DNA from 3 places in the Alteromonas mediterranea DE genome. Region 2 is predicted to be linked to each of the others. Evidence: predicted binding sites of a transcription regulator. Region 2 holds the regulator's gene; each other region holds the start of a gene.
The links. The regulator LexA, encoded in region 2, represses DNA repair genes until DNA is damaged. The targets are predictions, from matches to a motif close to TACTGTATNNNNATACAGTA.

Region 1 (8,696 bases), 310 kb from region 2:
TATCTTATTTAGTGCCGACTCATTGGTGAATTATCGCAGTCAGCGCAAGGCGCAAAAGCGCTTTGCAGAATAGGTGCTAAAAAAGCAGAGGTCTTGGCTAAAGCAGTGAAGCTTGTTCTTGATAAGACGCCCCTGGCGCTTCGCACTTTACTTGGTTTCTGCCATCGTGTTTTGCCGCGTAAAGCTGTTTATCGGCTAAGCTTAAAAGCTTATCTACCCGTTGGGTATGGGTGCCACTCACGCCAATGCTGCAGGTAACTTTGATATCGGTCTTAGGAAGTTGAATAACTTCGGCTTCTACCACTTTTCTGAAATCTTCTAAGCGTTTGCAGGCGTTCTCTAGTGTTATTGACGGCATGTAAATACAGAATTCTTCGCCGCCAAATCGAGAAATAATTTCGTCAGGGAAATAAAATTCAATTAGCGCTGCTATGGCCTTTAGTACGATATCGCCCGCATCGTGACCATGGGTATCATTGATTGATTTAAAAAAGTCTAGGTCGATAAGGGCTAGCGCATGATTTTCTAGCAGCTTTTGGTGCTGAACCGTTACCATGTAAAAGAAATGACGCCTATTGGGCAGCCCCGTTAAATAGTCTGTATTGGCAACGCGACGAATCTCTTCCACACTTTCAATATACTCAACGTTTTGCATAACCCGGCATAAAAACTCTTCGTGGCAGTAAGGCACACGCAAAAAGTCATTTGCGCCGCTTTTGATGAAGTGGGCCGACATCAACATACCTTTGCCTCCGGCTACTCCCATAATAGCTAGCTGCTCTTTCGAAAAGGCTTTGCGAAGACTAGAAACAAAATGTGTCCCTGTCATGTCGGGAAGTGTGTTGTCGGTAATAACCAGGCGCACATTATTGTGCTCCGACAAACACTGCATTGCATCGGTGGCGGTTAAACATTCAAAAGCGATAAAGTTATGGCGCTGAAGCAGTGAGACCGTTTTCGTTCTTAGTACTCGATTAGTACTTACTACTATTACGCCGGTAGACTTATTTTTTTCGAGTCGGCCAATAAGACGATTTAAGTAATCGTAGTTTTGGGAATTTTCTTTAGGGATATAATCGACAACATCACGTTCGAGGACTTTGTCGCGAATGGCGCTGTCCAAACTCTCGGTAGTGGCTATGGTGGGGATGAAGGATTTCACCGTAAAGTCGATAGCCTCGCCTTTACGGGCATCAGGTAGAGAATACGCTACAATGGCGCACAGAAACGTTTCTGGCGCATCTTTTTGCGAAAAACGCGCCTTACCTTCTGTTAATGAGGTCGCGCCCACGGGCGTAAGGCCCGCGCGACGGACTAATTTCGCAATCAGTTCAAGGTTGCCTTCACCATTTTCAAGGATCAGCACGTGTTGCTGCATACATTTCAACTTAAGGTTAGGCTACCTTGCCAATGAATAATTTTACGCTTTCTCCAGCTTTGCGTAAGCAAGTACTAGCCATTTGCTGCCAAACTCGTCAAAGTTTACTTGAACGCGGCCGTGCTCACCACTTCCTTCATAGTTTAGAACAATCCCTTCACCGAATTTACGGTGAACCACACGCTCACCTAAACTAAACCCGGTTTCTTCAAAGCTTGCATGCGACGTCGCCTGACTAAAGCGATTATGCACTGGGCGGGAAATCGTCGATTTTAGCCTTACTTCTTCCACGCAATCAGAGGGCATTTCGCGAATAAACCGAGACGCCGTATGGTATTTGTCTTGACCGTATAATCGGCGGCTTTCGGCGTAAGTGATATACAATTTTTGCATAGCCCTTGTCATACCAACATAGCAAAGTCGGCGCTCTTCTTCCATTCGGCCAGGCTCATCGTTGGTCATCTGGCTAGGGAACATGCCTTCTTCAACCCCTGCTAAGAATACCAGTGGAAATTCTAGGCCCTTAGCCGTGTGAATGGTCATCATTTGAACGGCATCTTGGTCTTTATCTGCCTGTGTCTCCCCCGCTTCTAAAGACGCATGCGCCAAAAAGGCAGCAAGAGGCGTCATTTCTTCGGCCTCTTCAGGCACGATAAAGGTTTTACAGGCGGTAACCAGCTCTTCCAAGTTTTCTAATCGCGCTTGTGCTTTCTCGCCACGCTCTGCTTGGTACATGGCGTATAAGCCAGATTGTTTAATGGCTTTATCTGCTTGCTGGTCTAGTGGCTCATCTAACGTGGTCTGTTCCAGTTCAGTGATAAGCAATACAAAGCTTTGCATTGCGTTTAGCGCGCGACCTTTAAAACCGCCTTCATTAATAAGTAGCTGACAGGCTTGCCACATAGAACAGTTATGCATGCGCGCGGCGTCACGCACCTGCGATAGGGTTTTCTCGCCAATACCTCGACTTGGTGTGTTTACCACGCGCTCAAAGGCTGCGTCGTCGTGGGGATGGCTAACCATGCGTAAGTAGCCTAGGGCGTCTTTGATTTCTTGGCGTTCAAAGAAGCGCAAGCCGCCGTAAATGCGATAAGCGAGGCCTTCATGAAGTAAGGCTTCTTCTAGAACACGAGACTGGGCATTGTTTCTATATAAAATTGCCGTGTCGCTAAGGGCATTGCCTTGGTTAAGCCAATCTTTAATTTTCGACACGATAAAGCGGGCTTCGTCTAACTCGTTGAACCCCGCGTAAACAGAAATGAGTTCACCTTGTGCGTCTTCAGTCCAAAGTTCCTTACCTAAACGGCCTGTGTTGTTGTCGATAACCGTGTTGGCGGCCTTAAGAATATTGCCCGTAGAGCGATAATTCTGTTCAAGGCGAATGGTGTTTGGCTTATTAAAATCTTTAAGGAAATGCTGAATATTATCTACGTTTGCACCACGCCAGCCGTAAATTGACTGGTCGTCGTCGCCAACAATCATAATATTGTTGTCACCGCCACTACATAGCATACGAAGCCATGCGTATTGAATGTTATTGGTATCTTGGAATTCGTCAACCAGTACCGCGCGGAAGCGGCGCTGATAATGGGCCAATACTTCGGGGTTTTTCGCCCACAGTTCGTGAGCACGCAAAAGCAACTCCGCAAAGTCAACTAAGCCTGAACGGTCACACGCGTCTTGGTATGCGGCATATACCTCTCGCATGGTTTTTTGAATATGATCGCCATGAGTTTCAATGTGCTGAGGACGTAAACCTTCATCTTTGTTACCGTTTATGTACCACTGAATTTGTCTAGGCGCCCAATGTTTTTCGTCTAAATTCATGGCCTTTAGAATTCGGCGAATTAAGCGATACTGATCGTCTGAGTCGATAATTTGGAAGTTCTCAGGCAGGTTGGCTTCAGCGTGGTGCGCGCGCAGCAAACGGTGTGCAAGGCCGTGGAAGGTACCAATCCACATATTGTGCAGGCTGCGGCCCATCAAAGACTCAATACGGCCACGCATTTCTTTTGCTGCCTTATTGGTGAAGGTAACGGCCAATATTGAGAAAGGCGCGATGTTTTCGACTTCCATCAACCACGCTATACGGTGCACTAATACACGGGTTTTTCCGCTCCCTGCGCCCGCAAGTACTAAAGCGTTAGACAATGGGGCTGCTACTGCTTCACGCTGTTTGTCGTTAAGCTCGTCTAGCAGTCGAGATACATCCATAGTGTGGCACCTGTTAGTTGATAGTGTTATACATTCAGCAGCGGGCTATTATGCCATCTGCCTGTTAATTTATACAGTCCAGTTTTGCTGCCGGCTTCCAGCGCGCACGTGTCTGCTGTGAATCGAATGCTTATTGAAACAGTGCCGGTGTAAGAATGCATGCTTATAAATAAGCTACATTGTTTCAACGTTGGTTATAACGGTTATTAGCTATAACGAATTAATTCGATAAATTGATCGAATTGTGCGCTCGGGCGGTATCTCATTGGTATTGAATCGTCTAAAACTCAGGTAAACTTTCACCCTGAATTCAGCTTTTTTGCATTTTACTGCTAAGCCCTAACACGTTTTTTGTAGCAGGCGTTTAGCTATGCTTACAGTCACAATTTCCAGTACACGAGACTTTCATACATTAACGGGACATGCTCATGACCGCACTATCTACGCCCATCGATTTTTGGTCGACGTTAAAACAAGAAGCGCAAGTTGTTGCAGACAAAGAGCCGTTGCTGTCGAGTTATGTTCATGCCAGTGTACTGGCGCACCACAACTTTGAGTCGTCTTTAAGCTTTATTTTGTCAAATAAAATGGCTGATGACGTTATGCCTGCGCTGGCAATTCGCGAAGTGTTCGACGAAGCTTACCTGCTTGAGCCCGGTATCAGCGAAGCGGCCAGTGCGGATATACTGGCGATCAAAGCGCGCGACGCCGCAGTGAATGATTTTTTAACGCCGCTACTGCACTTTAAAGGCTTTCACGCTGTTCAAGTTCACCGCATGGCCCATTACCTTTGGCTTCACGGTCGACATCAACTGGCCTTGTTTCTACAAAGCCGTAATTCAGCAAGCTTTGGGGTGGATATTCACCCGGCGGCCCGCATAGGTAAAGGGGTGATGTTTGACCATGCTACCGGCATTGTTGTGGGTGAAACGGCGGTAGTTGAAGATAACGTGTCTATTTTGCAAAGCGTTACCTTAGGCGGTACGGGTAATGAGTCTGGTGATCGTCATCCTAAAATTCGCCAAGGTGTGCTGATTGGCGCAGGGGCTAAAATCTTGGGCAATATCGAAATAGGCGAAGGTTCAAAAGTCGGCGCAGGAAGTGTTGTCCTTAACAATGTACCTGCCCATGTAACTGTGGTGGGCGTACCTGCGAAAGTTGTTGGGAGACCTGTTTGTGAAAGCCCTTGTGAATCTATGCGCCAAAACGTATTAGAGGACAACTCCCACGTTTGATACCCCTCTAATATTGGGGGGTCAGTGTACTTTAACGCTGCACCCCTTTTGATGCGGGTAAATGTACTCTGACCCTCACTGTTTTTATTTGCTATAGAAAATGCGTTAACTCGCTAAGATTATTCAATGCCACATGAGGCAGCACGCTAACAGGCTCATTGTGTAAGGTCATTGGTCTGTTACACGCAAACCACGCGGCCTGATACCCGGCGTTAATCGCACCGTAGACATCTTTAATTATGTTATCGCCCACATGCAGTATGTGCTTAGGCGCTACATTCAACCGTGCTGCGGCTTCATCAAACATATGCTGTGCGGGCTTCATGGGGCGCGACGTGCTGGCATGCAATATGGTATCGAAATAGCTATCAATACCTATTTTTTCAGCGTTAACATTTCCGTTTGTAATGCCAACTATCGGTAAACTTTTACTGACTGCTTTAAGGGCGTTGTGAACGTCCTTGGCTAGGGTAAAGTCGCTTCTCGCGTCATAGAAACAATTAAAGCAAGCTTCTACCGCTTCCGTTAGCTCGCCTTCTTTTTCCAACTGCGTTGTTATCTTGTCTGGCGCGGTGTTAGAGAGTGCAGCTGTGAGTACTACGCGGCGTAACTGACCCATATCTGACGCTAAGCGTTTGTCTTTAGCAATGGCCGCACGCTTCAGTGACAGCCAGTCGCTAGCGGAGAGTGCTGCGGCATGTTGATGGTGCTTTGCAATGTGTGCTTCTAACGCTTTTTCGGCGCGGCGGATAATAGGGTCGTTATTGTAAAGGGTGTCATCAAGGTCGAATGTCATGGCCTCGACCTTATTGATAGACCTAAAAAACTGCATGGTTACAACCTTAATCTAGCTTTATTTTTTATGCGCCCGGGGGTGAGCTTCATCGTAAACATTGGCGAGATGCTGAAAATCTAAATGGGTATAGACTTGTGTTGTCGACAGGTTAGCGTGCCCTAAAAGTTCTTGTACCGCGCGCAAATCACCACTGGACTCTAATACGTGTGTCGCGAAGGAATGGCGCAATTTGTGAGGGCTAACTTTTTGCGACAGCGAATGCTCTTTAGCCATTTTGTCGAGTCTATTTGCCACTTGTCTGTTAGAAATACGGGTTTTGCGTTTGCTAACAAATACCGCGCTTTCATAAGGCGAAGCGTAAGCAGGTCGCACTTTAAGCCATGCGTTTAACGCTTTTTGTGCGTGACGACCTAACGGTAAAATGCGTTGCTTACTCCCTTTACCCATAACTTTCACCGTGCCGTCTTTAAGGCAGTCGGCCAAATTTAAGCCGGTTAGTTCGCTTAAACGCAATCCGCAGCCATAGAGAAGCTCAAACATAGCCACATCGCGAAGCTGCATTCCTTCGTCTTCATCGCTGCTTTGAGGCGAGGCGTTGAGCAACTGCTGCATTTCATCAACACTTAATTGCTTAGGGAGCGGCTTGCCTTGTTTAGGGGCTTGAATACCTTCTACTGGATTGCTGAAAAGCTGTTGATGTTCAATAAGGTATTGGCAGAATGTGCGAAGGGCAGAGAGCCGAAGGGCAATACTTCGAGGGCTATGTCCCGACATTTTAGCGTCGGCCATGACCCGTTTAATATCGCTTGGCGTTAAGCCTGACCATTCGTACAAACCCAATAGTTTTGCAACTTCAGTTAACTGGCGTTTATAGTTTTTAATGGTGTGAAGAGATAAGCCGCGCTCAACCTGAAGGTGAAGCAGAAATTTATCTAGCCATTGTTGGCAGGGTTCGCTAATAAGCGCGTCCGTAGACACGGCACTTAATATCCCATCATTTCAGGTAGTATGATATTAAGCACCTGCTGTAGTTGCTGTAGCAGCAGTGTATCCATATCAGGCGTAAAGTGGCTGGCGTCGCTACTGCTAATGCCTAAAATACCTAAATCGCGGTTATCGCCAAGTAGCATTAGCGCTACAGATTCCGCAGGACTTTCTCCGAAAAGAAGTTGACGTTCATGCTGAGATAGTCGGCCAAAGAAAAAGTTGGTGTTCTTGAAGCGCTTTTCGGTGAACAGGCGCTGCTGTAACTCAGGAATAGCATGGGGGCCTTTGAAACTTTTGATTACAGCAGATGAAAGCTGTAAACGCTCTTGCAATACATCTTCTAACGTAAACTGGACTTCTGCAACGCTTTCACAGCGTAGAAGCTGTACGTTTAGGTCGGTGTAAACGCGATAGATTTTTTCGTTTTGCTTGGCGATGGTTACCAGTTGATTGAGCTTGAAATTAAGCTGCCTTACTTTTTGTCTCAACTGGTCACTTTGAATTTCAACAAGCGAAACACTGCCTTTGTGTTCATGGGGAAGCTTAATTTTTTCGAGAAGGTCTGGGTACTGAGCAAAGAACTCGGGGTTTTCTAACAAAAACGCGTGCACATCTGTACTCGACAATGTAGAGGTGTCGTTAAATGGCTCAATAATTTGCGTGGCGTTAGATTGCCCCGATAAGTCGTTCATAGATTTATGTGTCCGTCATATACGTGTTCGGCAGGCCCTGTCATTTTTAATACATTATCTGGGCCGGGCCAGCGTATACGTAAACTGCCCCCGGGTAAGTCTACCCGCACGTCTTTACTTAATTTACCCTGTATTTGACCAATTGCAACTGCTGCGCACGCACCGCTTCCACAAGCAAGGGTTTCACCCGAACCACGCTCAAATACTCTTAGCTTAATATGCGAGTCGTTGATGATTTGCATAAAGCCTACGTTCACGCCTTCTGAAAAGCGTTCATGCTTTTCAACTAGCGGGCCAATTTCAGCGACGTTGGCGGTATCGACATCGTCAACTTCCATTACGCAATGAGGGTTGCCCATTGACGCTGCGCCAATGAATAAGGTGCTTTCGCCGACGCGTAAGATATAAGTATTTTCTTGCTTGTTGGCTTTAAGGGGAATGTTAGCCGGTTCGAACTCTGGCTTACCCATATTGACGGTAACTTGCCCGTCTTTCTCTAGGTAAAGCACCATTTTGCCTGCTTTGGTACTCACTACAATTTTGTTGCGGTTTATCAAGCCCTTTTGCTTAACAAAGCGCGCAAAGCAACGTGCCCCATTACCGCACTGCTCTACTTCAGAGCCATCGGCATTGAAAATACGATAATGAAAGTCTTGTTCAGGATCGTAAGGCGGTTCAACCATCAACAGCTGGTCGAAGCCGATACCGAAATTTCGGTCAGCCAGTTGTTGGATTTTTTCTTTAGAGAAAAATACGTTTTGAGTAACGTTATCAATTACCATGAAATCGTTACCCAAACCGTGCATTTTGGAAAATTGAACCTGCATTAAACGCGCATCTATCTTTTTAGTTTGTCTCTAGTTTACGGAAGTTTATGCTCACCTTGCCAGAGATCTTTTTGTTTTTCTCTTTCGCGAACCACAATGGCTTTGTCACCATCTACCATAATCTCCGCTGGGCGGCAGCGGCTGTTGTAGTTCGACGCCATAACAAAACCATAGGCACCGGCACTGCGAACTGCAAGTAAATCGGTGGGCTCAATGGCTAATTCACGGTCTTTGCCTATAAAGTCACCGGTTTCGCACACTGGGCCTACCACATCGTAGGTGTGTAGTTTTGCGGTGCTTTCTTCTTTTACCGGGATAATCTTTTGCCACGCTGAGTAAAGCGCTGGACGCAGCAGATCGTTCATTGCCGCATCGACAATAGCAAAGCTTTTCTCTTCGCCTTCTTTGATGAACTCGACCTCGGTGACTAAAATACCAGCGTTGGCGGCAATAGCGCGGCCCGGCTCAAGGATAAGTTTGAGGTTCTCTCTGCCGACCATTTTTTCAGCCATGGCTTGTGCATAGGCTTTAGGGTGGGGTGGCTCTTCATCGTTATAAGTCACGCCC
Region 2 (6,069 bases):
TGCTGGTTAAAACAGAAGCATTCCGTCTTATTTAAATAAAGTGCTGCCATGCCTGGTGATACAGAAGGAATGGCTTGAGCCACAATATTGCTAGAGGCTGGGTTTCGAACGTAAAACGACACCGTGTTGAGCTCACCGGGGTGAACTTTCACACGCTTCGTCTCGGCGCGAAACTCCCACGGCATGCCGGTATTTGTGCGGGTAATAAACTCGACGGTCACTGTTCTGGACGTATCAATTTCAACCGATTGATAAACTGCTGCAGTCCCTTCAGTTTTGCCGTTAATTCCCGTTACATCACAAAACACATCGTAAAGAGGAACAAGTGCGAAGCCGAAGCCAAACATGCCGATAACAATGGCGATAAGCTTGATCACCATTTTGTTGTTTGTACTTTGTTGTGACATCACGCTACCTCCGAGTAAATTCAAAGGTAAGGACTGTTAAACGCTATGATAAGCGCCCCAACATCCCTACCGTCTGTGGTGTGTGAATTTCCTTACTCACACAGGCCATGTCTCACGTATAACACGCCCAACCTAAGCCCTTATTTAACAACAGGTGGGGTTTCGAACGTGTGGTAAGGAGCAGGTGATGGAATTTCCCACTCAAGACCTTCAGCGCCGTCCCATACCTGCGCTGACACGCCTTCTCCCTGCTTTTTGCAAGCCTTAATAAGCAATGCGAGGAAGATAAGTTGAGATAAACCAAATGCGAAGCCGCCCAAGCTTATCCACTTGTTAAAATCGGCGAACTGTAAAGCATAATCTGGAATACGACGTGGCATACCCGCTAAACCTACAAAGTGCATAGGGAAAAACAAAACATTCACCGACACGAGGGAACACCAGAAATGCCATTTTGCCAATGTAGTGTCGTACATTTTGCCGGTCCATTTAGGTAGCCAATAGTAAACGGCTGCCATGATGGAAAAGACGGCCCCTGTCACAAGTACATAGTGAAAGTGAGCCACTACGAAGTAGGTATCGTGGTATTGGAAGTCAACTGGCGTTATCGCAAGCATAAGTCCCGATAACCCGCCTATGGTGAAAAGCACGATAAAGGCAATCGCAAACATCATCGGCATTTCAAAACTTAGCGAGCCACGCCACATAGTGGCCACCCAGTTAAACACTTTTACGCCAGTTGGCACCGAAATCAGCATGGTGGCAAACATGAAAAACATTTCCATATAAACTGGCATGCCCGTGGTAAACATGTGGTGAGCCCAAACGACAAATGACAACAGCGCAATGGACGCGGTTGCATAAACCATAGAAGCATAACCAAATAGCTTTTTACGGGAAAAAGTAGGAACAATTTGCGAGATAATACCAAAGGCCGGCAATATCATTATGTACACTTCAGGGTGACCGAAGAACCAAAAAATGTGCTGGAACATGACGGGGTCACCGCCACCTGCTGCATCAAAGAAGCTTGTTCCAAAGAATTTATCGGTCAATACCATGGTTACCGCGCCTGCTAGCACTGGCATAACGGCAATAAGAAGGAATGCAGTGATTAGCCATGTCCACACAAATAGCGGCATTTTCATCCAGGTCATGCCAGGGGCACGCATATTGAAAATCGTCACAATAACGTTAATCGCCCCCATAATGGATGAAATGCCCATTATGTGAACCGAAAACACAAACAGCGCTGTAGAATCGCCGCTATATGTTGTGGAAAGTGGCGCATAGAACGTCCAGCCAAATGCTGGGCCACCGCCTTCCATGAACAGCGAGCTCAACAGTATGAGAAACGCGCCGGGCAGGATCCAGAAACTCCAGTTATTCATGCGAGGCAATGCCATATCTGGCGCACCTATCATCATGGGGATTAACCAGTTAGCAAGCCCGGTAAAAGCAGGCATTACCGCGCCAAAAACCATGATAAGCCCATGCACTGTGGTCATTTGGTTAAAGAAATTTGGTTCAACAATTTGTAAGCCAGGCTGAAACAGTTCAGCCCGGATAACCATTGCCATCGCACCGCCCACTAAGAACATGATAAAGGCGAACCATAGATAGAGTGTGCCTATGTCCTTGTGGTTAGTGGTAAACAACCAACGGGTAACCCCCTTTGGAATATGGTCGTGATGCTCATGATCATCGTGTTGCGCAGAGGTATCTGGCGAAATAACTTCAGTTGCTTTGCTCATGATCTGCTCCTAGTTTCCGTTCGCAACAGCGTTGACATCTTTAGCCTGAACCATGTCACCGGTGTTGTTACCCCACGCATTTCGCTCGTAGGTAACAACAGCTGCTATTTCTTTAAGACTTAACATTTTGCCAAAGGCTTGCATGGCCGTGCCTGACTTACCGTGAAGCACAATGTCGATATGGCCTTGCTGATCTTCTTTGGCCATTTTGCTGCCTTTGAGTGCTGGAAACACGCCAGGGAGACCTTCACCGTTTGGCATGTGACATGCTGCGCAAGTCGCGTTATAAACACGCTCACCTTCTTGCATTAACTCGTCCATCGACATATTCATAGAAAGGAGACGCTGCTCCTCTTCTTTTGCCTGACGAACCATTGCTTCTTGTTCACTCATCCACTTATCAAACTCAGCGGGCTCTTTGGCAATAACCACAACGGGCATATAACCGTGATCTTTTCCGCACAATTCAGCACACTGTCCGCGATAAATGCCGGGCTCATTTACATTGGCCCATGACTCGTTAATAAATCCAGGGTTGGCATCTTTCTTAACGGCAAAATCTGGAACCCACCACGAATGAATAACGTCGTCAGAGGTAATAAGAAATCGTATTTTTTTGCCCGTAGGTATCACTAGTGGACGGTCAACCTCAAGTAAGTAGTTATCGGTTTTCTGAAACTTGTTTTCAATCTGCTCTCTTTGTGTGGCAAGAAGCGAGTAGAACTCCACGTCACTGTCCATATATTTATAATGCCACTTCCATTGCGACCCTGTGACCAACACTGTCATATCGGGTTCAGTGGTATCTTCCATCGCGATTAGCGTATTTGCAGCCGGTACCGCCATAAAAACGAGAATAAGGAAAGGGATAACGGTCCACGCGATTTCTACTTTTACATTTTCATGAAAGTTAGCGGGCTTAGCGCCACGAGACTTTCTATGTAGATACATAGACGCGAACATCACGCCAAACACGACCACCGCAATGCCAACACAAATGAAGAACATCAACATATGGAGGTCGTAAACCTGACCACTAATGTCGGTAGCACCGCGTCGTAAATTAAGTGAAGAGATTTCTTCACTTGCTTCTTGCGCGAAAATCAATGAAGAGAAAAGCAAAAATGGTAGGCTTGCGCACCACCTTGCCAATACGGTCGTTAGTTGTTTCACTCAGCACCTCCGGAATGGTACGGCTAAAGGCGCTATCTTGTTTTGCGCTAACCCTACCAAATGAATTGCGAACGATTGACCCATAACCTCAACTTGTAAAACAAATTTAGAGTCATTGTTATTATTTTGTTAATCTCTGTATAAGAATTGCGCAATAATGTCGTGCCGTCTAGTCTTTTCTATTAAAAACTTAACGAAGTGGTTAATATTTAATCATTTGGTTAAAAGTCAGCATAAGATGAGGTGTGCAGGAAGTAAGCTTTAGAATGTGCAAACGCGCAGTAAATCAAACGCCCATTTTGAACGTGGAGACAACGTCGATGTTACATTAACTTGCTATTAAATAGACAAGTTAATCCACCTTGAACGACAGTTTTAAACAGTGCTTATATTTTGTAATAGCTGTCGCGGGAGGTATTCATGGACGAAATAAAGAGAAATCTACCGCACAATAGTGGATTCAAGGATTTCTAGTAGGAATAGGATATTCAAACCTAATTTGCTTAAAGCAGAACAAAAACGGGGAGTAAAAGGCACAAAAAAAGCGGCTAATGCACCGCTTTTGATCAAAGAAGCTAAAACCTTACATCCAATCAGCGTTTCGTATAACGCCTACTGCAATACCTTCGATTGCGAAGGGCTCATTTGCAAGGTCAACTTTTATCGGTGAAAACTCTTCATTTTCAGCATGAAGTAATACCTCGCGACCGCGTTTTTCTAGACGCTTCACAGTAACATCTTCATCAACTCGAGCTACCACCACTTGTCCATTATGTACATCAGTCGTGCGATGCACAGCTAGCAGATCACCGTCTAAAATGCCAATGTCTTTCATACTCATACCGTTTACACGAAGTAAAAAGTCTGCTTGAGGTTGGAATAGGGCTGGGTCTACCTTGTAATGAGACTCAACGTGCTCTTGAGCTAAAATAGGCTCTCCAGCAGCTACACGCCCAATTAAAGGCAGGCCTTCTTCCTCTTCAGCTTCATTGTCCAGAGGAATATTGAGCTTTATACCTCGCGACGTACCCGGCAAAATTTCAATCACGCCTTTACGCGCCAAGGCTTTCAAGTGTTCTTCCGCGGCGTTGGCAGAACGGAAACCAAGCTGACGGGCAATTTCAGCACGCGTAGGCGGCATTCCCGTTTCTTGCATGGTTGTTTTAATAAGTTCTAAAACTTCAGTTTGTCGAGCTGTGAGTGGGCGCATAAAAGACCTGTCTGTTCATACAGTTCCTGTAAGTATATACACCTAAAACCAAATAACAAGCACTTAGCGCGTCTTTTGCTTATTGTAGTTGATGAAGAGCGTATACCTTGCTCTTATCGAGCTAGCAGAAGCATAAATCGCAGCCGCTTGATAAGCGCGCCACTATCTTAAATACCTTTTTGTTTTTGAACTTGTTCAAATACATGGAGTCATTACAGCAAGTAAAGCAATGATATTGGCTTATCGCGAGATTGTGACGCGATTGTGTTACACTCCCCTTGTTTTTATTTCATAGGATTACATAGTTCATGTCGTGGATGCGAAAAGCCCTTTTGTCGGTATTTCATTATCCTGTAAAGTTACTGGTTAAAGCCCATAGTATTCCAGTTAACGTTGAAACCGAATTAGGAATAGATAAAAGCAAACCTATCGTTTATCTACTTCCCACCAACTCAGTGACAGACCAACTTTCATTGAGAATGTCGACCCAAGCTCTAGACTTACCCAGCCCAACTAAGACCTTAACGTTGGCAGGGAGAGAGTATTCATCGACGTTGTTTTTGCGAAAAACACAACCGCTTTTCCGCTCGTCGGCAAAAGACACGGGAATTGAAGAAGTCTTTACAGACCTTTTCCACCTGCACAGAGACCATGAGAATCTCGATTTACAAGTTGTGCCGGTTTATGTGACATGGGGCAGAGCACCAGGCCGCGGTAACCCGGGACTGAGCGACCTTATTGCTGATAAGGCTGCACCCAGCTGGTTGCGCAAGTTATTCATCGTGCTGTTTTTAGGCCGTGACAACTTTATCAATTACTCTAAGGCCGTTTCGGCGCGCGCCATGTCTAACCAACACGGTAGCGATCAGAGTATCGCTCATAAGCTCGTTCGGGTTGCCAGTACGCATTTTCAGAGAAAGCGCCAAAGTATGACGGGCCCTACGCTATTAGAGCGTCAAGAGCTCAATAATAGCGTATTGGGGTCTGATGCCGTACGCCGCGCCATTGCCGAGGAATCTAGAAGCAAAAAAGTATCTCACGACAAAGCAAAAGCGTGCGCCCAGTCATACATTACCGAGATTGCTGCAGACTATCGCGAGGGCCTTATCCGGTTTGGCGACAGGCTGCTTACGCGTATCTGGAACAAAATCTATAACGGCATAAGCGTAGGGCACGCCGAACGAATTCGCGAACTTGCTGCAAACGGACATGAAATTATTTATGTGCCGTGTCACCGCAGCCATATGGATTACCTACTGCTCACTTACGTGATTTATCACGAAGGCATGGTAACGCCCCATATCGCAGCGGGTATTAATCTTAACTTTTGGCCCGTAGGTAAAATGTTCCGCCGTGGCGGTGCGTTTTTCCTGCGTCGCAGCTTTGCAGGCAACAAGCTGTATACTGCGGTTTTCAGAGAGTATTTAGAGCTACTTTTCAACAAAGGCTACTCGGTGAAATACTACCCTGAAGGCGGTCGTAGCCGCACAGGTCGTCTTATTCCGCCGAAAACCGGCATGTTAGC
Region 3 (8,696 bases), 580 kb from region 2:
TTTGGTGTTAAGAAGTGGGATTGTGAAGTTATCTCTAACGATAACAAAGCTACCTTCATCAAAGAGCTTAAGCTTAAAATTCCTAACGGTGAAAGCGTGCCCTTCCGTGCGGGTGGTTACATTCAGATTGAAGCACCAGCTCACCACGTTAAGTACAAAGAGTTCGATATTCCTGAAGAATATCGCGGTGACTGGGAGCGCTTTGGCTTCTTTGACATTGAGTCTAAAGTAGACGAAGAGACCATTCGTGCGTACTCAATGGCGAACTACCCAGAAGAAGAAGGTATTATTATGCTGAACGTGCGTATCGCTACGCCGCCACCTAATAACCTAAGCCTTCCTGCTGGTAAAATGTCATCGTACATTTGGAGCCTGAAAGAAGGTGACAAAGCGACTATCTCTGGTCCATTCGGTGAATTCTTCGCGAAGGAAACTGAAAACGAAATGGTATTCGTAGGTGGTGGTGCGGGTATGGCCCCAATGCGTTCACACATTTTCGATCAGCTTCGTCGCCTTAAGTCTAAGCGTAAGATGAGCTTCTGGTACGGTGCACGTTCACTTCGTGAAATGTTCTATACCGAAGACTTCGACGAGCTAGCAGCAGAAAACGATAACTTTGAGTGGCACGTAGCACTTTCAGATCCTCAGCCAGAGGACAACTGGGAAGGTTACACAGGGTTCATTCACCAAGTACTTCTTGAGAACTACTTGAAAGATCACCCTGCACCAGAAGACTGTGAGTTCTACATGTGTGGACCACCTATGATGAACGCGGCTGTAATCAACATGCTTAAAGAGCTAGGTGTTGAGGACGAAAACATCATGCTAGATGACTTCGGTGGCTAAGCTAATCGCTTAAAAAGTTAAGCATAATAAAAGGGGCGCAAGCCCCTTTTTTGTTGAAGCAAAACGCTTAATGCACATTGTTAGTGAAAAATGTGCAAATTAGCTAAGGACAACATCGTGATTCGTTTCGCAATTCGAATTTTTCTCGCTTTTTTTGCAATAGGCATATTAGTACTTGCAAGCTGTAGTGATGAAAAAGCGCCTGTAGTACATCTTCAGGGCCAAACAATGGGTACAACCTACAACGTTAAATACCTTGTAGGTAAGGAGCCGGTAGAAGGGTTACAGGCTGAAATAGACGCACGTCTTGTTGAAGTAAACAAGATGATGTCAACGTATGACCCTACATCAGAACTTTCAAGGTTCAATCAGTATCGCTATACCGATAACTTTGCCGTATCGCCAGACACTTTGACCGTGGTTAATGAAGCGTTGCGTTTAGCTAGCTTAAGCGGAGGTGTGCTTGATGTAACGGTGGGCCCTTTGGTGAACTTGTGGGGGTTTGGCCCAACAAAACGCCCCGAGAAAGTACCAAGCCAAGGGGAGATCGACGAAATTAGAGACTATGTGGGTTATCAGAAACTGTCGACCACGCCAACCGGTCTCAAAAAAAGCCACCCCATGCTCTACGTCGATTTATCGACCATAGCCAAAGGTTTTGGTGTAGATGAAGTGGCAGAGATCCTTGAAAAGCACGGTATTGAAAACTACCTTGTAGAAATAGGCGGTGAAATGCGCGTGAAAGGTGAACGTGGCGACGGCAGCGAGTGGCTTATCGCTATTGAAAAGCCGGTTACTACTGAACGCGCAGTTCAAAAAGTTGTCTCAATAGGTGAAAACGCGGTTGCTACGTCGGGCGACTATCGTAACTATTACGAAGAAGACGGGGTTCGTTATTCGCACCTAATAGACCCAACTACCGGTAAACCTATTTCGCATAATTTGGTATCGGTAACCGTTGTCCACCCTTCATCTATGACATCAGACGGTCTAGCTACCGCGTTCAATGTTATGGGGTGGGAGCAAGCGATAGCGATCGCCGAGCAAGAACAGCTTGCCGTATTCCTCATTCGTCGCACCGATGACGGATTTGAGGAGTATGCGTCGCCAGAATTTGATAAACTGGTCACAGTTCATAATTAGGGGGTAGCGATGTCTACATTTATTCTCGCTTTCGGTTTCTTTCTTACTATGGTTTTGGCCATGGCCGTTGGCTACCTAGTTCAGAAAAAATCTATTTCTGGAAGTTGCGGTGGCTTAGGTGCACTAGGTATTGAGAAAGCCTGTGATTGCCCAGAACCGTGTGATCGTAAAAAGTCACGCATGGAAAAAGAAGAAGCCCGCCAGAAAAAGCTAAACGAGTGGAAGCAGAACCAAATTTTGTAATGCTTCGCCTTTCGTTGGCTTAAAATCTAAAAGCGCTGTTAGATGCTAATCGACAGCGCTATTTTTGTTTTTTTAACACAGCCGTGAACTATGCGTGCGAGCCATCAATTCTATTTAGAATCCATAACGAACTAGTGTAATTCAACGTTATTAGTAATATACTGTCTTTTTGTACAGTTTTACGTTTAAAGCTAAAGAATGAAGGCGGACAATGCGAAAAATTATCCACGTCGACATGGATTGTTTTTACGCCGCAGTTGAAATGCGCGACAACCCAGCTTTGCGCGATATTCCCATTGCGATTGGCGGCAGTGCCGACCGTCGAGGGGTTATTTCTACCTGTAATTATCCCGCCCGTAAATATGGGGTGCGTTCAGCGATGGCCACCGCGTATGCTGTAAAACTATGCCCTAATCTTACTTTAGTGAAAGGGCGCATGGACGTATACGCCGCTGAATCACAAAAAATACGTAAAATCTTTGCAGACTATACTGACCTTATCGAGCCCTTATCATTAGATGAAGCCTACCTAGATGTCACCAATAGCGAGTTTTGTGGGGGCAGCGCTACGTTAATTGCCGAAGAGATACGCGCGCGTATTCAAAGCGAGTTAGGTCTTACTGCTTCCGCGGGCGTGGCCCCCTGCAAGTTTGTGGCAAAAGTGGCCAGTGACGAAAACAAACCCGACGGCATCTGCGTGATAACTCCCGACAAACTCGATGCGTTTGTACGCGACATGCCGCTAAAGAAAATTCCGGGCGTTGGCAAAGTTACCATGCAAAAGCTGCAGCGCATGGGGCTTAATACCTGCAATGACGTTCGTCAGTATCCTTTCGAGCGTATTCAAAAAGAACTGGGCAAATTTGGTAGTGTGCTGTGGGAGCGGGCTCATGGCATCGATGAGCGTGAGTTGTCAGTATCTCGAGAGCGCAAGTCTATAGGGGTAGAGCGCACGCTAAGTGATGATATACATACACTTGATGAATGTATCGACTTCTTGCCCCACTTGTTTGAAAAGCTTCAAGAGCGAATGGATAATCACAAAAAGCGAACGGGTAAACCGGTACGCATTCGCACGCAGGGCGTGAAGCTTAAGTTCAATGACTTTCAGCTAACCACGGTCGAGCATCGCTGTGCAACCCTTGATGAAGCGTATTTTCGTACACTCATGCAGGAAGCCTTTGAACGAGCAACAGGGCGGGGTATTCGACTTGTGGGCGTTCACATAGGCCTCGCCGCCGACCAATCAACACAACAGCTGGTTTTGCCTTTTGAAAGTACTTAGCAGCGCGCTATTGTTAACCTTTAATGTAAAGCGAAGGCTAACTGACCTTTAATATTTGACTCAATTTTTCGAGAAGGACGTTATGAACGCTAAACAACTTAAAACCCCCGGTCGCTATAAGCACTACAAAGGGAACTTATATGATGTATATGAAATTGCTACCCATTCAGAAGATGAAAGTAAGCTTGTGGTTTATCGTCCGTGCTACGGCGAAAAAGCGCTGTGGGTGCGTCCACTGGAAATGTTTTTCGAAACGGTGGAAAAAGGCGGGCAAACGCTTCCTCGTTTTGAATACGTAGGCGAGATCCCTGATGATGAAAAAATGATCTAATTGTGAAATTGGGTCATAGTGTAAGAGGTCTTATTTAAACAGGCTTCTAACAAGGAAATAATAATGAAAACTGTACCTCGTTTTAAAACCCATATTTTGGCTGCGCTTATTGCCGCGAGCCCATTGGCACTTTCACCGTTTAACACTGCCATTGCGCAAGATAGATTTGCCGATGTCGAAGTTAAAGCAACAGCGATTAAAGGCTCTGTGCACATGCTTACGGGTGCAGGGGGCAATATTGGCGTTTCGGCCGGGGAAGATGGGGTGCTAATCATCGATGACCAATTTGCGCCACTGGCTGAGAAGATAGCGGCGCAACTAGGGCAGCTTGGCAGCGATAAACCAAAGTACGTGATCAATACCCATTACCACGGCGATCACACGGGTTCTAATGCGTTTTTCCATAGCCATAAAGGGGCGACTATTCTAGCCCATGAAAACGTTCGCGTGCGTTTAGCCGATGATGAAAAAGTAAAACCAGAAGCGCTCCCCACCATTACTTATGAAGATGGCATTAAAATTTATTTTAATGGTGAAACCCTTCATGTGATGCACTTAGCAGTAGGGCATACAGATGGTGACAGTGTAGTGTGGTTCGAGCAACCTAATGTAATGCACACTGGAGACCTATTCTTCAATGGACGCTTTCCTTATATTGATCAAGGAGCAGGTGGAAACGTAGAAGGTTATATGGATTCAGTTAAACAACTGCTAGCCAAAATTGACGATGACACCGTCATTATTCCTGGTCACGGTGATATCAGCAACAAGCAGGAATACACTGCGTTTTTAAGCATGATCAGCGAGACGTTTAACTACGTCAAAGCGCTTAAACAAGACGGAAAGACTCTCGATGAAGTCAAAACCATGGGCCTAGAAGATAAATGGTCTGATTGGAGTTGGAACTTTATCAATGAAGAAAAGTGGATAGCTACGCTCTATAAAGACGCCTAAGCGCTACTGCGTAAAAAAATGGGGTCAGTGTAAAACGCTGCCCTGTTAGCTATTTATCACTAAACGTTTGAATGTAAAGTTGCTCTACTTTATCCCTTGCCCACTGTGTTTTTCTTAAAAATTTGAGCGACGATTTAATCGAGGGGTCGTTGTTAAAGCAGTTCACCTTGATTCGGTAATACAACCCATCCCACCCGTATCGTTCGTGAAGTTGAGTGACGATTTTCTCTAGGGTTAAGCCGTGAAGTGGGTTATTGGGTTGTTGGTTCATAACGTGTCGCTGTTTTGTCTAAGTTCGAGCAGTTAGTTTACCACGAACTTAATAGATTATGGGGGCAGAGTGATTACTCTGACCCCATAGCTCGTTTATACCAAATTAGGCCTTGCCTTTTACAGCATGGCATATTGTTTGTGATTCTGAGGCGGGCGGTGGTGCATGTGTGTGGACAGTTTCCGTTTGTACACGCTTTGGCTTTCTCGGCGTCTTATATAGCGGCCATATCAGTTGCTCTTTCCAGTTAGCGTAAAACATGCCTTCTATGCCGTATTGCGCAGGATATTGGCGCGTGATTTTAGCGGTACCAAATAGCACATCCCAAAAGAATAACAGATTTCCATAATTACCTTTGTAGTTGGTAATGCCATCATCCGCTTTTAAGCCATGGTGGGCACTGTGTGTCGAAGGGGTAGATATTGTGCGCTCTACCACCCAAGCTATGGGATGTAGCCATGGCGTTTGATATAGCAATCTATCCCATTTCCACTCGGCGTGTGCGCCTGTGATTACGGTAAGCTTGACCACCAAATAGAATGCGTAAGTCCACCCTAGCCCTAAATAAATCAGTGCACCAGAAAACCAAAGTGAAGGCATAAACAGGTAATAGAAAAAGTTGTTCCTGTAGATGATGCGAACGCTCATGTATTTGGCGTTGTGGTGAGCCCTGTGCAAGTTATAAAGAAAGCGCGTGGAGTGAGATAGTCTATGCCACCAGTATTGCATCATGTCATCGAATATCAATAGCAGCGCGATGTGTATAAGGACCGGCGAGTCGGCAAGTGCACCTTGAAGCTGAGGAAAGGCTAACGCCATGATGGCGGCAGAACTAAACAGGACAAAAGGTTGGGTTACCACAAACAACAGCAACGTACCGATAAGCTCTACCTTCCCATCATCACTGACTTCGCTGGACTTTTTAAATAGCTTACCGTTTTTTGCTTCCAACAGCGCAAAGGTGATGAACACCGCCAAAATTGCCCACTGATAATTCATTATTTTATTACCTGCTATTTGAATGTTGTCGAGCAATTTACATTGAGTTAACATTCAAGAATATATACAAGTATAGTTTTGGAGTCGTATGTCTTACATTCACGGTATAGCGCAAACGGTGATGCCCGACGACTACCTTGATAACTGTATGCCTTACGGTAACGTTAAAGCCTATGCGGCTAGCACTACAATTCATGATAGAGGGAGCAAGAATAAAGGGCTGTCTATCGTTGTCTCGGGAGAGGTGAAAATAGGAAACTATGGCTTAGATGGCAGCTATCAAATTACAACGATTTTGCGCAGGGGAGACACCTTTGGCGAGTTTACTTTGTATGCATCACTTGCTAGAACACACCACGCCCAAGCGCTAACTGAATGTAAAATATTACAAATTCCCGAGCCTGCATTTCATTCACTGGTAAGCCAACATCCTGCTATTGCTGCTTTTATTACACGTTCTTTAGCAATAAAGCTACACGCCGCGTTAGAGAGGCTGGATGATATTCGCCGTTTACCCACTCACGTTCAGTTAGCCAAACTCATTTACCAGGCGCATTTAACCTCTCGACGCGACTTCATACCTTTGCGCCAAAGTGATTATGCCGAAAGGCTTGGCGTTACAGTACTTACCGCGCATAAGTCGCTCACTAAATTATATGACATGCAACTCCTTGAAAAGCGCTATGGCGGGGTTGTGATAAGCAACATCGAGCGTCTTGAAAAATTCTTGAAGGAAAGCTCCTCGCTGTTGCCCATATAGCAATTAGTGGGGCTGCAAGCCATCTAAAATAATATGCTGAATGTTCTTTAAGGTGCTTTCAAAAAAAACGGGGTCGCTTAAATCGTTGCCAGTCACGGCCTTTATCTGAACACTGAAGTCTGCGTAATGTTGAGTTATGGCCCAGATGCTAAATATTAAATGAACGGGCTCTACTGCATTGAGTTTACCTGCAGTAATCCACTCATTGATTACGGCGCTTTTGGCGTCGAGCAAGACTTTAAGCGGTGTCTCTAATTCTTTGATCAAAAGCGGTGCACCTTGTACTACTTCCATACAAAAAAGCTTGGATTCGGCGGGGTTGTCTCGCGACATTTCAAGCTTAACTTTAATGTACTCTCTTAACGTTTCTATAGGCTCTTGCTCTGCAGAAAAGCTTTGTAGGGGACTTAACCACACATCTAGAAGGTGAGTGATCACTGATAAATACAGCCCATCTTTGCTTTTAAAATAATAAAGTAAGTTGCTTTTCGATACGTTGGCTAGCTCGGATATTTGTTCCACCGTTGTTCCGCTTACTCCATTTTTTGAAAACAACGTAAGGGCTGCCTGCATAATTCGAGCGCGCTTTTCCTTCAGTGCTTTTTCTCGGCGCTTTTGGGCCGTGGGGCTAAATGCGCGGGCTGGTTTTGGAATTGCTTTACCTTCAGACTTCATCACTTCTTAACTGCAGCATTTTATATTCATATACCTAGTTTACGCGGAGTTAGTGTAGCGATAAACCGCTTTGCACAAAATTGCACCAAATAAGTTCACCTGCACTGGACTGGATGTTTCAAATTGAACCAAAAGGTCCATTTTAAACTTGGTATCCTATTAAGGTGTTGAAAATTAACAAGTAAATTAATTGGCCTGTTTTATGCTGTTCAGTCTTTGTACCGCCTCTTCAAATTTTTGAACTCGGCAACCTGACAAAAAGCTGTTTAAACAGCTCAAAACGCATACAAGCAGAGGGAACAACATGGATATTGGTGTATTTATTCCAATTGGTAACAACGGCTGGTTAATTTCTAAAAATTCACCTCAGTTCAAACCAACGTTCGATCTCAACAAAGAGATTGTGATGAAGGCTGAAAAGTACGATATGGATTTCGCACTCTCGATGATCAAGTTACGAGGATTTGGCGGTGAAACGGAGTTTTGGGATTACAACTTAGAATCGTTCACCCTAATGGCCGGTCTTGCTGCCGTCACTTCAAAAATTCAGCTATATGCCACAGCCGCCACGTTAGTTTTACCGCCAGCGATTATGGCGCGTATGGCAACCACTATCGATTCCATTTCTAACGGCCGCTTTGGCGTGAACTTAGTTACCGGGTGGCAGCGCCCCGAGTACTCCCAAATGGGCATGTGGCCTGGCGACGAATTCTTTGGTAATCGCTATGAGTACCTTGATGAATACATCAAGGTGGTTAAAGAGTTGTGGGAAACGGGAAAAAGTGATTTTAAAGGCGAGCACTTCCAAATGGATGACTGCCGAATGCTGCCTAAACCACAGCGCAAAATACCGCTTATTTGTGCAGGGCAAAGTGCCGCGGGCATGGATTTCTCGGCCCGTCACGCCGACTATAACTTCTGCTTTGGTAAAGGTGTGAATACACCTACCGCATTTGCTCCAACCGCTGCGCGCTTAACCGAGGCGGCTGAAAAACACGGTCGCAGCGTAGGCTCCGCTGTACTCGTCATGGTTATTGCTGATGAAACCGACGAAGCCGCCATGGCTAAATGGGAAAGTTATAAAGAGGGTAAAGATCAGTCGGCGTTAGATTGGATGGCAACGCAGGGTGCGGCTGATAAAAAGTCGGGCAAAGACACTAACATTCGAGACATGACCAACCCAACCTCA

Region 1: uvrD (DNA helicase II) is a predicted target of LexA. The motif match lies at 3,652-3,671, and genes of this name have one in related genera.
Region 3: dinB (DNA polymerase IV) is a predicted target of LexA. The motif match lies at 2,392-2,411, and genes of this name have one in related genera.

What each region holds. Positions count from the first base shown of each region.
Region 1 covers NC_011138.3:214,211-222,906, forward strand. Annotated here, with positions in the region: gene rarD (EamA family transporter RarD) at 1-73, shown strand, start outside; gene MADE_RS00960 (GGDEF domain-containing response regulator) at 98-1,378, opposite strand; gene uvrD (DNA helicase II) at 1,421-3,592, opposite strand; gene cysE (serine O-acetyltransferase) at 4,021-4,827, shown strand; gene MADE_RS00975 (HAD-IA family hydrolase) at 4,919-5,659, opposite strand; gene xerC (tyrosine recombinase XerC) at 5,681-6,601, opposite strand; gene MADE_RS00985 (DUF484 family protein) at 6,607-7,302, opposite strand; gene dapF (diaminopimelate epimerase) at 7,299-8,129, opposite strand; gene lysA (diaminopimelate decarboxylase) at 8,165-8,696, opposite strand, start outside.
Region 2 covers NC_011138.3:4,383,284-4,389,352, forward strand. Annotated here, with positions in the region: gene MADE_RS19480 (cytochrome c oxidase assembly protein) at 1-407, opposite strand, end outside; gene ctaD (cytochrome c oxidase subunit I) at 548-2,161, opposite strand; gene coxB (cytochrome c oxidase subunit II) at 2,171-3,334, opposite strand; gene lexA (transcriptional repressor LexA) at 3,918-4,544, opposite strand; partial or broken gene plsB (glycerol-3-phosphate 1-O-acyltransferase PlsB) at 4,853-6,069, shown strand, end outside.
Region 3 covers NC_011138.3:3,804,164-3,812,859, reverse strand. Annotated here, with positions in the region: gene nqrF (NADH:ubiquinone reductase (Na(+)-transporting) subunit F) at 1-846, shown strand, start outside; gene MADE_RS16895 (FAD:protein FMN transferase) at 964-1,989, shown strand; gene nqrM ((Na+)-NQR maturation NqrM) at 1,999-2,232, shown strand; gene dinB (DNA polymerase IV) at 2,444-3,517, shown strand; gene MADE_RS16880 (DUF1653 domain-containing protein) at 3,600-3,848, shown strand; gene MADE_RS16875 (MBL fold metallo-hydrolase) at 3,912-4,802, shown strand; gene MADE_RS16870 (VF530 family protein) at 4,852-5,073, opposite strand; gene MADE_RS16865 (sterol desaturase family protein) at 5,179-6,072, opposite strand; gene MADE_RS16860 (Crp/Fnr family transcriptional regulator) at 6,161-6,832, shown strand; gene rutR (HTH-type transcriptional regulator RutR) at 6,836-7,507, opposite strand; gene rutA (pyrimidine utilization protein A) at 7,812-8,696, shown strand, end outside.